DNA from 3 places in the Rahnella sp. RFA10(1/100) genome. Region 1 is predicted to be linked to each of the others. Evidence: predicted binding sites of a transcription regulator. Region 1 holds the regulator's gene; each other region holds the start of a gene.

Region 1 (4,585 bases):
TAATCAATGAAAATGCCCGCTAAGTGACTGTTACATTAGGGTATTATCACTGTTGATTTGCGTGCAGAGTCTGAGTTTCCTGCTCCGGTGGCTGCTCATCGTCTCGTACATTTTTATGCTGTAAAGAGAGCCAGCGGCCCAAAACTACCAACAATAGTGTAGACAGCATGATCGTGACTGTCGCCATGAGCGGGTGCACAATAAATGCGGAAACCAGCATGCTGGCAAGGAAGCAAAGCCCAAGCTGCAAGGTATTCTGCAACGCTGCCGCCTTACCTGTATTAGCAGGAAATGGCATTAATGCATTTGCGACAACAATTGGATAGGTTGCACCATTCACCAAAGCCATCAGACAGAAAGGGATCAGCAAACTTGTCAGCCCGGCATCTGTGAACATAGCCACACAGAACAAGGCCACCATACTGATGCCGTAACCAGTCAGTAACCATGGCAGAATTTTATTGCCGTCCAGCCTGTTGATCAGAACACGGCAACCAAAACCACCGAGCAGGAAAGCGATAGTCTGTGGAACATAGCTCAGCCCGATGGCACCGGGTGAATAGCCCATATCGCTCAGGATAAACGGTGAGCCCGTCAGCCACGCAAAGAAACCCGCTGAACAGGCGGCATAAATCATGACATTCCCGCTGTAAACAGGCGATTTCAATAAAGTCGTAAAGCCGGTTTTATCTGCCTTTGCGTCTTTTGCCGGTTTGTTTTCATGCAGAGTCAGCGTCGTCAGCACTAAAGCGATGGCAACGACGGTCAGCAGGGCAAAAATAGCTTCCCAGTCAAAATGATTGAGCACCCAGGCACCCAGCAACGGTGCAAGAGCCGGAGAAAGCGCCACTAACGGCATAATGCTGGCAAAAGTTTTTTTTGCCACATCGGCAGAAAAACGGTCAACAACGATAGCCTGCCAGGTGACTGCGGCAGCACACACGCCTATGGCCTGTAAGAAACGCAGAGCCAGAAGAGCGCGTACATTCTCAACCCAGATAACACCCAGACAGCCGAACGCAAAAAGTATCAGACCAAGAAGCAATACCGGTTTACGGGCGATTCTGTCCGACAGTGGCCCCCACAGCAACTGACCAACAGCAAATCCACCGAGAAAAATGCTCAGACTTGCGCTGATCATCCCGGGGCTGGTCATCAGACTGGTTTGCATGGCACTGAACGCAGGCAGATACATATCGGTGGCTAAAAAGCCCAGCATGCTCAGACCCGCAAGATAGAGCATAAATCCAAAGGAGGGTTTCATTATTGTCTCGTTAATTTATTTATTGCAGATGATGTGACGCAGATTTCATACCGGGGGCGGAGTTTAACGCTTTGATAACAGGCTTGTGAAACGTTAATATTTGCACTCTGCTATCAAAAAAATTGAAGGCTGGATTATGTGGTCAGAATACGCTCTCGAAGTGGTTGATGCTGTCGCAAGAACCGGCAGTTTTAGTGCAGCTGCGCAGGACTTACACCGTGTGCCTTCTGCCATCAGTTACACCGTCCGCCAGCTTGAACAATGGCTGGCCGTGCCGTTGTTTGAACGTCGACATCGTGATGTAGTGCTGACGCCAGCGGGAAAGGTTTTTGTCGATGAAGCACGGGTTATGACAAAAAAAATGATAGCCACCCGCCGGCAGTGTCAGCAGGTGGCGAACGGCTGGCGCGGCGAATTACGTGTGGCGGTCGACCGGATTGTCAAACCCGCACGGACACGGCGTCTGGTGCTCGATTTTTATCGCCATTTTGCAGATACCGAACTCATTATTCACTCGGAAGTGTTTAACGGTGTCTGGGATGCGTTGGTCGACGGGCGTGCAGACGTGGCGATCGGCGCTACGCGCGCGATACCGGTTGGCGGGCGCTTCAGTTTTCGTGATATGGGATTTATGGACTGGCATTGTGTCGTCAGCCCGCAACATCCGCTGGCGCAGCTATCCGGTGCGCTGAACGATGATCAACTGCGACCTTATCCGGCATTGTGCCTGGAAGATACTTCCCGGACATTGCCGAAGCGTGATACCTGGACGCTCGATAACCAGCGGCGTCTGGTCGTGCCGGACTGGACCTGTGCGCTGGAATGCCTGACTGAAGGATTGTGCGTGGGTATGATGCCGGTTCACCGGGTCATGCCGTGGATTGAACAGGGAAAATTACAGGTGCTGGCACTGGAGAATATATTCCCTGACAGCCCGTGCTGCCTGACGTGGGATCAAAGCAATCCTTCACCTTCACTGAGCTGGCTGTTGGAATACATGGGCGATACAGACACCATGAATCAGGAATGGCTGCGCGATTAGAAAAAACGCCTGCACAGGCAGGCGTTTGTGATTTGTTAACGACGGTAATCACGGTACGGGCCGTCGGCGACTGAACGGCGCTCGACCAGTTTCGGATGCACTTCGATGGTCTGGGACTCTTCACGCTTACTGACAATTCTGTCCAGTAACATCGTAAAGGCCATTTCACCCAGACGTTCTTTCGGCTGATGCACGGTTGTCAGCGCCGGGGAGAAGTAACGGGCGTTACGCACATTGTCGTACCCGATCACGGAAATATCCTGAGGAACGCGAAGGCCGAGTTCGTCTGCGGCACAAATTGCACCCATTGCCATCACATCGCCGCCGCAAAACACGGCAGTCGGACGATGCTTCTGCATCAGAATCTTATGCATTGCCTGGTAGCCAGACTCTGGTTCGAAATCACCCTGAACTACCCATTCGTCACGAAGAGGAATATTGGCTTCAGTCAGTGCTTTCACAAAACCCTGGAAGCGGCCGCCGCCGGTATTACGCGCCAGTTGCCCGGGGATCACGCCAATATCACGATGACCGCGTTCAATCAGATAACGACCGGCCATGTAACCACCTTCGAAAGCGTTATCGATAATGCTGTCGGTAAAGTTCTTGCGTGCTTCACCCCAGTCCATGACCACCATGGGAATCGAGCGGTACTCTTCGAGCATATTGAGCAATTCATCAGGGTATTCCGCGCACATCACCAGCAAGCCGTCGACGCGTTTTTGCGCCAGCATTTGCAGGTAGGCCTGTTGTTTCTCCAGGTTATTATGCGAGTTACACAAAATCAGCGTATAGCCTTTGGAGAAGCAGCTGTTTTCCACGGCTTCAATCACTTCGGCAAAATAGGGCGCTTCGCTTGAGGTGGCCAGCAGGCCGATGGTTTTAGTGTTATTGACCTTCAGACTGCGGGCTACAGCACTCGGAGAGTAATGTAACTCTTTGATTGCAAGGAGAACCGCTTCTTTGGTTTCTTCGGCGACGAAACGTGTTTTATTGATGACGTGCGACACGGTTGTAGTGGAAACGCCAGCGCGCTTTGCGACATCTTTAATCGTTGCCATGTAAACAATGACTCCTGAACTCACGTGCTTCAGCACGTTAGCATTATGTTAATCGTTTGCCTGCGAGGATTTAACTGCTGGCTTCTCAAAGGGCAGTGAAATCATTGGGTGGATTCTTCAGAATGAGGCGCGAAATGCTCTCGGGTGAAATCGACCGGCACACAGACGTGTTAACCGACAATTTTCTCTTATAATGCAGGAAAGTGGAAGCAAAATTCTCAGGAACGCATTGTCATTCAACACAAGATTTTAAAGGTTAATTATGAGAAAATGCGTTGGCACACAATGAGTGTGGTATTAAGAAATGCCACAATTTGATCCGAAAGGGGGTTTGATGGACAGCAACCTGAAATTATCGTTGATCACCACGGTATGCGCTTTGCTTATGATTATCGCTTTCAGCTTCACTGCAATAATGAACTGATTCAATAAGTGATCCGCCATAAAAAAGGGCGACGCCTGTCACAGGCGTCGCCCTTTTCAATGTTACGCAGTGACCGTTACCGCCGATGTTCTTCCCTGCAGAAACGCTTCGTTAAATGCTATTCAATGGCTGATTAGCGAACCTTCAGACTTAACGAATTGTTTATTATCGGATCGTTTTAGGGGTCATTACCCGACGTGCGCCTACATAGTGGTCTTGCCAGTAATCATCGCCAAGAGAAGTAATCTTAATGTCTTCGCCCGTTCTTGGAGACTGAATAAACTTGCCGTTGCCAACGTAAACCCCAACATGGTCTGCCGCGCCGCGGTTATTGATTCTGAAGAACACCAGATCACCGCTTTCAAGTTCGCCGCGTTTGACCGGAGCGGCATCGCGCAGGTGATACATTTCATTCGCTGTACGTGGCATTTTTATACGGATCAAATCTTTGTAAGCATAATAAACTAAGCCGCTGCAATCAAAACCGGTATTCGGCGAGGTTCCGCCCCAGCGATACGGTTTTCCTACCTGGTGCATCAGTTTGGTCATGGCCGTTTGCTGAGCATGCTGATAGCGTTTTTTATGTGTTGCACTTAGCGTAATCGGTTTGCTGTCTTCTTCGAATTTCTTACCTTTACGGTGCCGGCCATAGGCTTCTTTTTTACCGGCCTTTTCCGTGCTGTTTTTCGCGAGGGTACGGGTTTTGCTATGTCTCTCTGTTTTGCTCTCGGCCCGCGTGGTCTTGAGTGTCTTTTCTTTTTTACTTTCGGCCCGCGTTTTGGCGCTTCTCTCCG
Region 2 (4,585 bases), on a different contig from region 1:
AATCCCGCCCAACGCCACGGCATCGGTTGGTGAAAGCACGGCTGCCAGCGCGAACGCGGCCACCAGCGGGATATTCGGCACCATCATATAAATCAGATAGCCAATACCAACGACGGTGAGTAACACCAGCACCAGTGCCAGCCCGAGAATTTCGCGCCCGTGGTGGAGGAATTCGCGGGTCGGGGTTTTCCAGCCATCAGCAAACAGTAACGGCGGGATAAAAAGGACGAGAAACAGCTCAGGATCGAAATCCACATGCAAACCAAAATTTGGCCAGGCCAGCAAGGCACCGACAGCAATCTGCATTAACGGAAGAGGAACCTGAAACGGCAACATTCTGGTGACGACGCCGGAGAGCGACACCACCAGAATCAAAATCAGAATGGTAAAGAAGATTTCCATGCTTTCCTTAGACTCTTGTTTTTATAAATTTCAGCCAGACGCAGGTGAGTGAGTCCGGAGCGAACTAAGGAATAGTAGATCAAAAGGAGATGTGATTTAAATCAGTGCGTGCGGTTACATCAGAGAGGATTTGCTCCTCCCCCTGCGAAGAGGGAGGAGCAAACAGATCAGATCGCCCATCCGCCCGCATAAAACGCCACCAGCGCCACAGCGATAATCACCGTCCCAGCGTTAAGTTTACGCCATTCGCCGGAGAAAATACGGCCAATCACCAGTGCGCTGAAACCGAGCATAATGCCGGTGACAATGTTACAGGTCAGAACAATAAAGACCGCGCAAAGTAACCCTGACATCGCGTCAACAAAATCGCTGAAATCCAGTTTGGTGACGTTGCTGAGCATCAGCAGACCAACGTACATCAGCGCAGGTGCGGTGGCGTAAGCAGGAACCAGATAAGACAGCGGAGACAGGAACAACATCAGCAGGAATAGCACACCGACCACGGTGGCTGTCAGGCCGGTTTTACCGCCAGCCGCCGTGCCGGCTGCCGATTCGATATAAACCGCAGCCGGAGAAGCGCCAACCAGGGAAGCGAAAATACTGCTCACGGAGTCAGCCGTCAGGGCTTTGCCGCCGCTGATGATCTGCCCGTTTTCATCCAGTAGATTGGCCTGACCGGCGACCGCGCGAATGGTGCCGGTGGCATCAAACACCGCCGTCATCACCAGGGCCAGTACACTGGGTAATACCGCAGCTTTCAGCGCGCCCATGATATCCAGATCGAAAATCACCGATTTGCCGTCAGCGCCAGCCAGAGAAGGCATCGCAAACAAACCCTGATATTTCACGGCAGGATCGAAGATCAGGCCGATAATCGAAATCGCGATAATCACCAGCAAGATGCCACCCGGAACACGCAGTTTCTCCAGGCCAAAAATCACCGCCAGACCGAGTAATGTCATCACTACCGGGAAAGAGGTGAACGCGCCAAGTGCCACCGGTAAGCCGTCCAGCGGGTTTTTCACCACCAGGCCAACACCGTTGGCGGCGATCAGTAACAGGAATAAACCAATACCGATACCGGTGCCATGCGCAACGCCTGTTGGCAGATTGCGCAAAATCCACGAACGGATGCCCGTCACCGAGATAATAGTGAACAAGACGCCCATCAGAAATACCGCGCCGAGTGCCACCGGTACGCTGATATGCTGGCCCAAAACCAGACTAAAAGCGGTAAAGGCAGTCAGAGAAATGGCGCAACCAATCGCCAGCGGCAGGTTTGCCCACAGGCCCATCAGCAAGGAACCAAAACCGGCAACCAGACAGGTCGCAACAAATACTGCACTTGGCGAGAAGCCTGCTTTGCCGAGCATGGATGGCACGACAATGACCGAATATACCATCGCCAGGAAAGTCGTTAAGCCCGCTATCACTTCCTGACGGACATTACTGCCACGCGCACTCATTTTGAAAAAAGCATCAAGCGGGCTTTTTGGCGCAACGGCGCTGCCCGCCTGAGGTTGTTGACTCGACATGGAAAATCCTCTGAATGTCTTTACTGATTAGCCGGCGTGGTCATTATGAAACCGTTTCTGCACGTTCCTTTCCTTATTTGTCGTCCTGAATCGCCGGAAACAGCGTCAGTACGGCAAAGCAAACGTTTAACTCGCAGCGCGTATGGCGGGGACTCATTAAAAAAACGCCCCAAATAATTCATGTTGCAGGAAGGCGGCAAGGAAGGGAATCCCGATGAGCTTACTCAGGTAAGTGATTCGGGTGACCGACCGTAGCCAACACGTCTGCAACGTGAAGTATGAAGGGGAGGTACGCAAACGATTATCTCGCCTTTAACCGGCGCACATCAACTGTGAATGGCAATAATTTACCGTTGTCCGGTCAATAAAAACGCGATTGTGGTGGAAATTTATCCGGTGGCAAAAAAGGAAGAAAAAGAGGCGAAATAAATAGCAGGGTATTTATTGTGGTTTATTTTTATCAGGCGCTGATTGCGTACCCCATCACGCGCAATCAATGCCTGAATAATATAAAAGCGCGTAATGGATTAACGTAAAATATTAAATGGTCCGCCGTTTTCCAGCGCCTTCTGATAGGCCGGACGTGCAGTCACATTTGATAGCCAGGCATTCAGTTGCGGGTATTTCCCAAGTCCGGACCGGGCATTGATCGCTTCTATCGGGAAACTCATCTGAATATCTGCTGCGCTGAACTGATAACCGGCAAAATAAGGATGAGTTACCAGGTGCTGTTCAAGATAATCCAGATGAGTATGGATCTGTTTATCCAGATAATTTTTCTGCACGCCCTGCCCGATCGCGCCGGCAATCGGGCGGATCAGCCATGGCATTGGCGGTTGACCCAGACGGCTGAAAATCAGCTTCATGACCAGCAAAGGCATCAGCGATCCTTCAGCGTAGTGCATCCAGTAGCGATATTGCTGACGCTCAGCAAACGCCGTGGGTTTCAGCGTGCCCGCATCGTCATACACCTCCTGCAGGTATTCAATAATGGCGCCGGATTCCGCGAGGATCAGTCCGTTATCTTCCAGTACGGGTGACTTGCCCAGAGGATGAATTTTTTTGAGTGATGCCGGTGCCAGCATGGATTTTTTATCCCGCTGATAACGTTTGATTTCGTAAGGAATGTCCAGTTCTTCGAGCATCCATAAGATTCGCTGCGAACGGGAATTATCCAAATGATGCACTGTTAACATAAATGTCTGTCGTCCTGTTTCATTTAATTATTTGTTAACTATAGACAACGCTTTCAAAACGCGTATCTGTTTCGTTTTAAAACCCTCCCTTTCTTCAGGATTAATTTATCAAAAAACTTTTTATTTGATTAAAATCACTTACGGATTAATCTTAATTACACGAAAAAAAATATCGTAAGTTCATTCGCCTTTAATAATTCTTAATGCCATTATCGCCGGATAAAAATCAGCCCGTCGCTATCGACTCTCTCTTTGTGGAGCCTCACATGTTTTCCAGTAATTACAACAATGTGCTTGTGATGTTTTCGTTCATTGTTGCAATGCTTGCCTCTTATACCGCGCTAGATATGGCGGGCCGGGTCGCCACCACGGAAGGAAGGGCTTCCCGACTTTGGTTAACAGGTGGCGCCATTGCAATGGGCATCGGCATCTGGTCGATGCATTTTATCGGCATGCTGGCTTTTAATTCCCCGATGCCGATGGGTTATGACCCTTTCATCACCCTGCTTTCTATGGTGATCGCCATCATTTCCTCAGCCTTCGCGCTGTGGCTGGTCTGTCTGCAGGAATTACCGACCAGACGATTATTTGCCGGTGCCTTACTGATGGGCGGCGGTATTGCCGCTATGCATTACACCGGTATGGCCGCCATGCAGATGATGCCGCCCATTACCTACGATTACCGCTGGGTGGTGCTCTCTGTTGTTGTTGCGATTGTCGCTTCCGGCGCGGCGCTGTGGATGGCATTCAATTTGCGCCAGCAGTCGCCTAATGTCCGCCTGCTGCGCATCAGCGCTGCGGTGATAATGGGCACCGCGATTGTCGGTATGCATTACATCGGCATGGAGGCAGCCCGATTCCCGACGGACAGTCACAGTATGGCAGCGTTCAGCGGCGTGGATAATAACTGGCTGGCGTTACTGGTGATTGTGGTCACGCTGGCGATTCTGGCCATCACCTTGATCATCTCTATTCTCGATGGCCGGATGCAGGCACGCACCTCAATTCTGGCGTCTTCTCTGGCACAGGCAAACCGCGAGCTGACCCAACTGGCGCTGCACGACAATCTGACCCGTTTACCTAATCGTTTGTTACTGGAAGACCGCATGAGTCAGGCACTTCAGAAAGCGTTGCGTGGTGAATCGCAATTTGCGGTACTGTTTCTGGATCTCGACGGGTTTAAAGCGGTTAACGATGCCTTCGGCCATCACATCGGCGATCAGCTGTTAATTTCCGTCACTGAACGTCTGCAATCACAGCTCCGGGCGGCGGATACGCTGGCGCGTCTCGGCGGCGATGAATTTGTACTGCTGGTTGAAATCACCGAACCGACCGATGCGTCACAACTGGCCGATAAGCTGGTACATCTGATTGCACGTCCGTTTTATGTTTCCCGCTATGAACTGCTGGTCTCTGCCAGCGTGGGGATTGCAGTATATCCGGGCGATGGAG
Region 3 (4,585 bases), on a different contig from region 1:
CACCGAACATTACGTCGGATGCGGTCAGCGGTATTGGCAACTGGAGCACGGATGAAATTGCCGGTTACCTGAAAACGGGTCACGCACCGGGCAAGGCGCAGGCGGCAGGGCCGATGGCTGAAGCGATTGACCACAGCCTGAGCCATCTGAGCGACAGCGATTTGCAGGCGATTGCCGTCTGGCTGAAACAAACCACGCCGGTCAGTCAGGAAGGACAGGCGAAAGCCGCCGATCAGTTCGGATCACCGGCGAATTATGTCGATACGCTGCGTGGCGTTCCGCGTCCGGCTGACGCCGGAAAAATGACCGGCTGGCAGGTGTATGACGGTTATTGTGCCAGTTGCCATCAGCCCGACGGGCGTGGCAGCAAAGACGGTGGCCTGCCGTCGCTGATGAATAACACTGCGCTGGGACATCTGAACAGCGACAATCTGGTGATGGCGATTTTACATGGCGTGCAGCGCGGGCCGGAAAACAAAGATGTCGCGATGCCGGCCTTTGAGCATTTACTGTCAGATACGCAGGTCGCTACGCTGAGCAATCAGCTGTTGAAGCAGTTTGGCAACGATCAGGCGAAAGTTACGCCGGAGCGGGTGAAAGAATTGCGTGCAGGCGGCAAACCTTCGCCGCTGCTGGAACTGGCGCACTGGGGAATGGGCATTGCCGGGCTGGTGGTTATCCTGCTGATTGCTTTATTCTTTATGCGTCGCCGTCGTCCTTAATACCTGCTGACGCAGCAATAATAAAGGCTGACATTCTGTGTCAGCCTTTTTTTTCGTGCAGGGATTAAATCACTTTATGCGGGCCGAAACATTCGTAGTGAATGTTAGCTTCGCTGATGTTCATCGCCAGCAGTTGTCTGGCGACGAACTGCATAAAGCCCACCGGTCCGCACAGATAGAAATGCATGTCCGGGGTGCTCAGTGACCCGCTGACTTTGCTCAGATCCATCAGTCCCTGATACTGGAAATCTTCTCCGGGTAAATCATCAGCCTGTGGCAGGTTATACCAGACATGATGTTCCAGTTGCGGCAGGCTTTCCTGCGCGTTTTTCACTTCACCGGCAAACGCATGCACCGCGCCGTTTTCCGCGGCGTGCAACCACTGAACCGGGGCAGGGTGTCCGCGCTGTGCCAGTGTGTTGAGCATGCCTAACATTGGCGTCTGACCGACACCGGCGGATATCAGCGCCACCGGCGTGATATCGCTGATGTCCATAAAGAAATCACCGTGCGGGGCGGCAAGATGAATAATATCGCCCGGTTGCGCGAAATTATGCAGGAAGTTGGACACCGCACCTTGCCCTTCGCGTTTTACCGCGATGCGGTAGCTTTTGCCATTCGGTGCCTGTGTCAGGGAATACTGACGGATTTCCTGATTCTCCAGTGAAGCATCACGAATATACACCGCCAGATATTGCCCCGGTTTGAAGTCCGCCACCGGTTTACCATCGACAGGCTCCAGCACGAAAGAGGTAATGAGCTCACTTTGCGGTTGTTTTTCGGCAATACGGAATTCACGCGTACCGTGCCAGCCACCGGTTTTTTCTGCACTGTCCTGATAAATTTCAGCTTCACGGTTGATAAACACATCCGCCAGCACGCCATAGGCTTTGCCCCACGCATCCAGCACTTCCTGGCCCGGACTGAACATTTCATCCAGCGTTGCCAGCAGGTGAGTCCCGACAATATTGTATTGCTCAGGCTGAATGGTAAAACTGGTGTGTTTTTGCGCGATGCGCTCCACGGCAGGCAGCAGCGCCGCCAGGTTTTCAATATTGGCGGCGTAAGCGCAGATGGCATCGAACAGCGCCTGACGCTGATCGCCGTTGCGCTGGTTGCTCATATTAAAGATGTCTTTCAGCTCTGGGTTATGTGTGAACATGCGGTCATAGAAGTGTGCGGTCAGTTTCGGGCCAGTCGCAGCGAGCAAAGGGATAGTGGATTTAACGGTGGCGATAGTGGCTGAATCAAGCATGGTGAACTCCGGCTCTGTGAGAATTTTATATAACATGTATTTAAAATGCATGTTATATAAACCGACTATTGCTGTAAACCCCCCTAAAGGGGTAAGGGCTTTCCCCCGCAGGAGCCGGGTCACAAAGCTGAAATTTATGCATGACCGGGTGAATAAATATCTCTTGATTATGGGCAGAGGTTCGCAGATCAAAGCCTTGCTGTATCTGGAGCCAATCGTTTGCCTAAAAACCTCAAACTGACCCTATCCGAAGGCCGCTTAAACATTTACACTGTGGCGCAGAACCCGGAAGGGGCTTTTTTTTAGTTTGTTGAGTCAGGAGATGCGGATGTTAAAGCGTGAAATGAACATTGCCGATTATGATGCTGAGCTGTGGGCAGCAATGGAAAAAGAAGTTGTTCGTCAGGAAGAACATATCGAGCTGATTGCGTCAGAAAACTATACCAGCCCGCGTGTCATGCAGGCTCAGGGTTCGCAACTGACCAACAAATATGCCGAAGGCTATCCGGGCAAACGTTATTATGGTGGCTGTGAGTACGTCGACATCGTAGAACAACTGGCCATCGACCGTGCAAAAGAATTGTTCGGTGCAGATTTCGCCAACGTTCAGCCGCACTCCGGCTCACAGGCAAATTTCGCGGTGTATACCGCATTGCTGCAACCGGGCGACACTATTCTGGGGATGAACCTCGGCCATGGTGGTCACCTGACTCACGGTTCACCGGTTAACCTTTCCGGCAAACTGTATAACGTGGTGCCTTATGGCATCGACGAAAGCGGCGATATCGATTACGAAGACGTGAAACGTCAGGCCGAAGCGCATAAACCAAAAATGATCATCGGCGGCTTCTCCGCATTCTCCGGTATCGTTGACTGGGCAAAAATGCGTGAAATTGCCGACAGCGTTGGTGCTTACTTCTTCGTTGACATGGCACACGTTGCCGGTCTGATTGCTGCAGGCGTTTACCCGAACCCGGTTCCTCACGCACATATCGTGACCACCACCACGCACAAAACGCTGGCCGGTCCACGCGGCGGTCTGATTCTGGCGAAAGGCGGTGACGAAGAGTTCTATAAAAAACTCAATTCCGCTGTCTTCCCGGGTGGCCAGGGCGGCCCGCTGATGCACGTGATTGCCGGTAAAGCAGTCGCACTGAAAGAAGCGATGGAGCCTGAGTTCAAAGCTTACCAGCAACAGGTGGCTAAAAACGCACAGGCCATGGTGGCTGTGGTGCTGGAACGCGGCTACAAAGTGGTATCCGGCGGCACACACAACCATCTGTTCCTGATGGATCTGGTGGATAAAAACCTGACCGGTAAAGAAGCGGATGCTGCACTGGGCCGCGCTAACATCACTGTGAACAAAAACAGCGTGCCTAACGATCCGAAGAGCCCGTTTGTGACTTCCGGTGTGCGTATCGGTACACCAGCCGTCACCCGTCGCGGTTTCAAAGAAGCCGAAGCGCGTGAACTGGCTGGCTGGATCTGTGACGTGCTGGACAACGTGAACGATGAAGCAACCATCGAACGCGTTAAACAGAAAGTGCTCGACATCTGTGCACGCTTCCCGGTTTACGCGTAATATTTGCGAAGCCGTTAAGCTGCGAAAACCCGCTCCGGCGGGTTTTTTTATGGGCATGTATCAGAATTTGTGAGCTGGCAGACATTCCTGAAGTCAGAAAGCGTCTGCGGATTGCTAGCGATTGTGAGCTTTGTCAAAGTATTGGCCTCACACCGGAGGATTTATGGAATTGCGTTCCACGCGCTGGCTTGCACTCAGTTATTTCACTTACTTTTTCAGTTACGGTATTTTTCTTCCCTTCTGGGGCTTGTGGCTCAAAGGCGAGGGGATCTCCTCCGAAAGCATCGGCCTGCTGCTCGGTGCCGGTCTGGTCGCCCGCTTTCTCGGCACGCTCATCATTTCTCCCTCCATCAAAGACCCTTCTTACCTTATTACCGGTCTGCGTATTCTGGCGCTGCTTACGCTGGCGTTTGCCGTCGGTTTCTGGTTTGGCAACGGCTGGGCATGGCTGATGATTAACATCGCCGGATTCAGTCTGTTTTTCGGTCCGCTGGTGCCGCTGACCGATGCGCTGGCAGGTACGCTACAACGGCAGATCAATATGGATTATGGCAAGGTGCGCGTCTGGGGTTCCATTGCCTTTGTGATTGGTTCGGCGGTCACAGGCAAACTGGTCGAGGTGTATGGCCATAACGCGATTCTCTATACGCTGACCGCAGGCGTGGCGGCGATGCTGCTCGGCATGTTATTGCGCCCGAGCGTGAAGCCGGCGGGAGAGCCGCGTGCAAGCGGGGCGCCGGGTATTTCGTGGAAAGCGTTGCTGAGCGAAAAACCGGTCTGGCGTTTTCTGTTATGTGTGACGCTGTTACAGGGGGCTCACGCAGCGTATTACGGTTTCAGTGCCATTTACTGGCAGGACGTGGGCTATTCTTCCACAACTATCGGCTATTTATGGTCGCTGGGTGTGGTGGCGGAAGTGCTGGTATTCACCTTCAGTAAACAGCTGTTCAGCCGCTGGTCGGCACGGGATCTTCTGCTGCTTTCGGCCGTATGCGGCGTGTTGCGCTGGACAATGATGGGGGCGTT

Evidence for each region. The regulator PurR, encoded in region 1, represses purine synthesis genes. The targets are predictions, from matches to a motif close to CANGCAAACGTTTGCNTG.
Region 2: the regulator PurR is predicted to act here: its motif matches at 2,053-2,070, upstream of ETV65_RS19705 (NCS2 family permease).
Region 3: the regulator PurR is predicted to act here: its motif matches at 2,186-2,203, upstream of glyA (serine hydroxymethyltransferase).

The regions. Positions count from the first base shown of each region.
Region 1 is NZ_SEWR01000001.1:973,821-978,405, reverse strand. Features, by position in the region: gene punC (purine nucleoside transporter PunC) at 47-1,264, opposite strand; gene punR (DNA-binding transcriptional activator PunR) at 1,401-2,306, shown strand; gene purR (HTH-type transcriptional repressor PurR) at 2,342-3,367, opposite strand; gene ETV65_RS04290 (C40 family peptidase) at 3,957-4,585, opposite strand, start outside.
Region 2 is NZ_SEWR01000007.1:184,590-189,174, forward strand. Features, by position in the region: gene ETV65_RS19700 (Na+/H+ antiporter) at 1-402, opposite strand, end outside; gene ETV65_RS19705 (NCS2 family permease) at 570-1,937, opposite strand; gene ETV65_RS19710 (glutathione S-transferase) at 2,465-3,133, opposite strand; gene ETV65_RS19715 (bifunctional diguanylate cyclase/phosphodiesterase) at 3,400-4,585, shown strand, end outside.
Region 3 is NZ_SEWR01000009.1:124,477-129,061, forward strand. Features, by position in the region: gene ETV65_RS21575 (cytochrome c) at 1-722, shown strand, start outside; gene hmpA (NO-inducible flavohemoprotein) at 787-1,977, opposite strand; gene glyA (serine hydroxymethyltransferase) at 2,306-3,559, shown strand; gene ETV65_RS21590 (3-phenylpropionate MFS transporter) at 3,723-4,585, shown strand, end outside.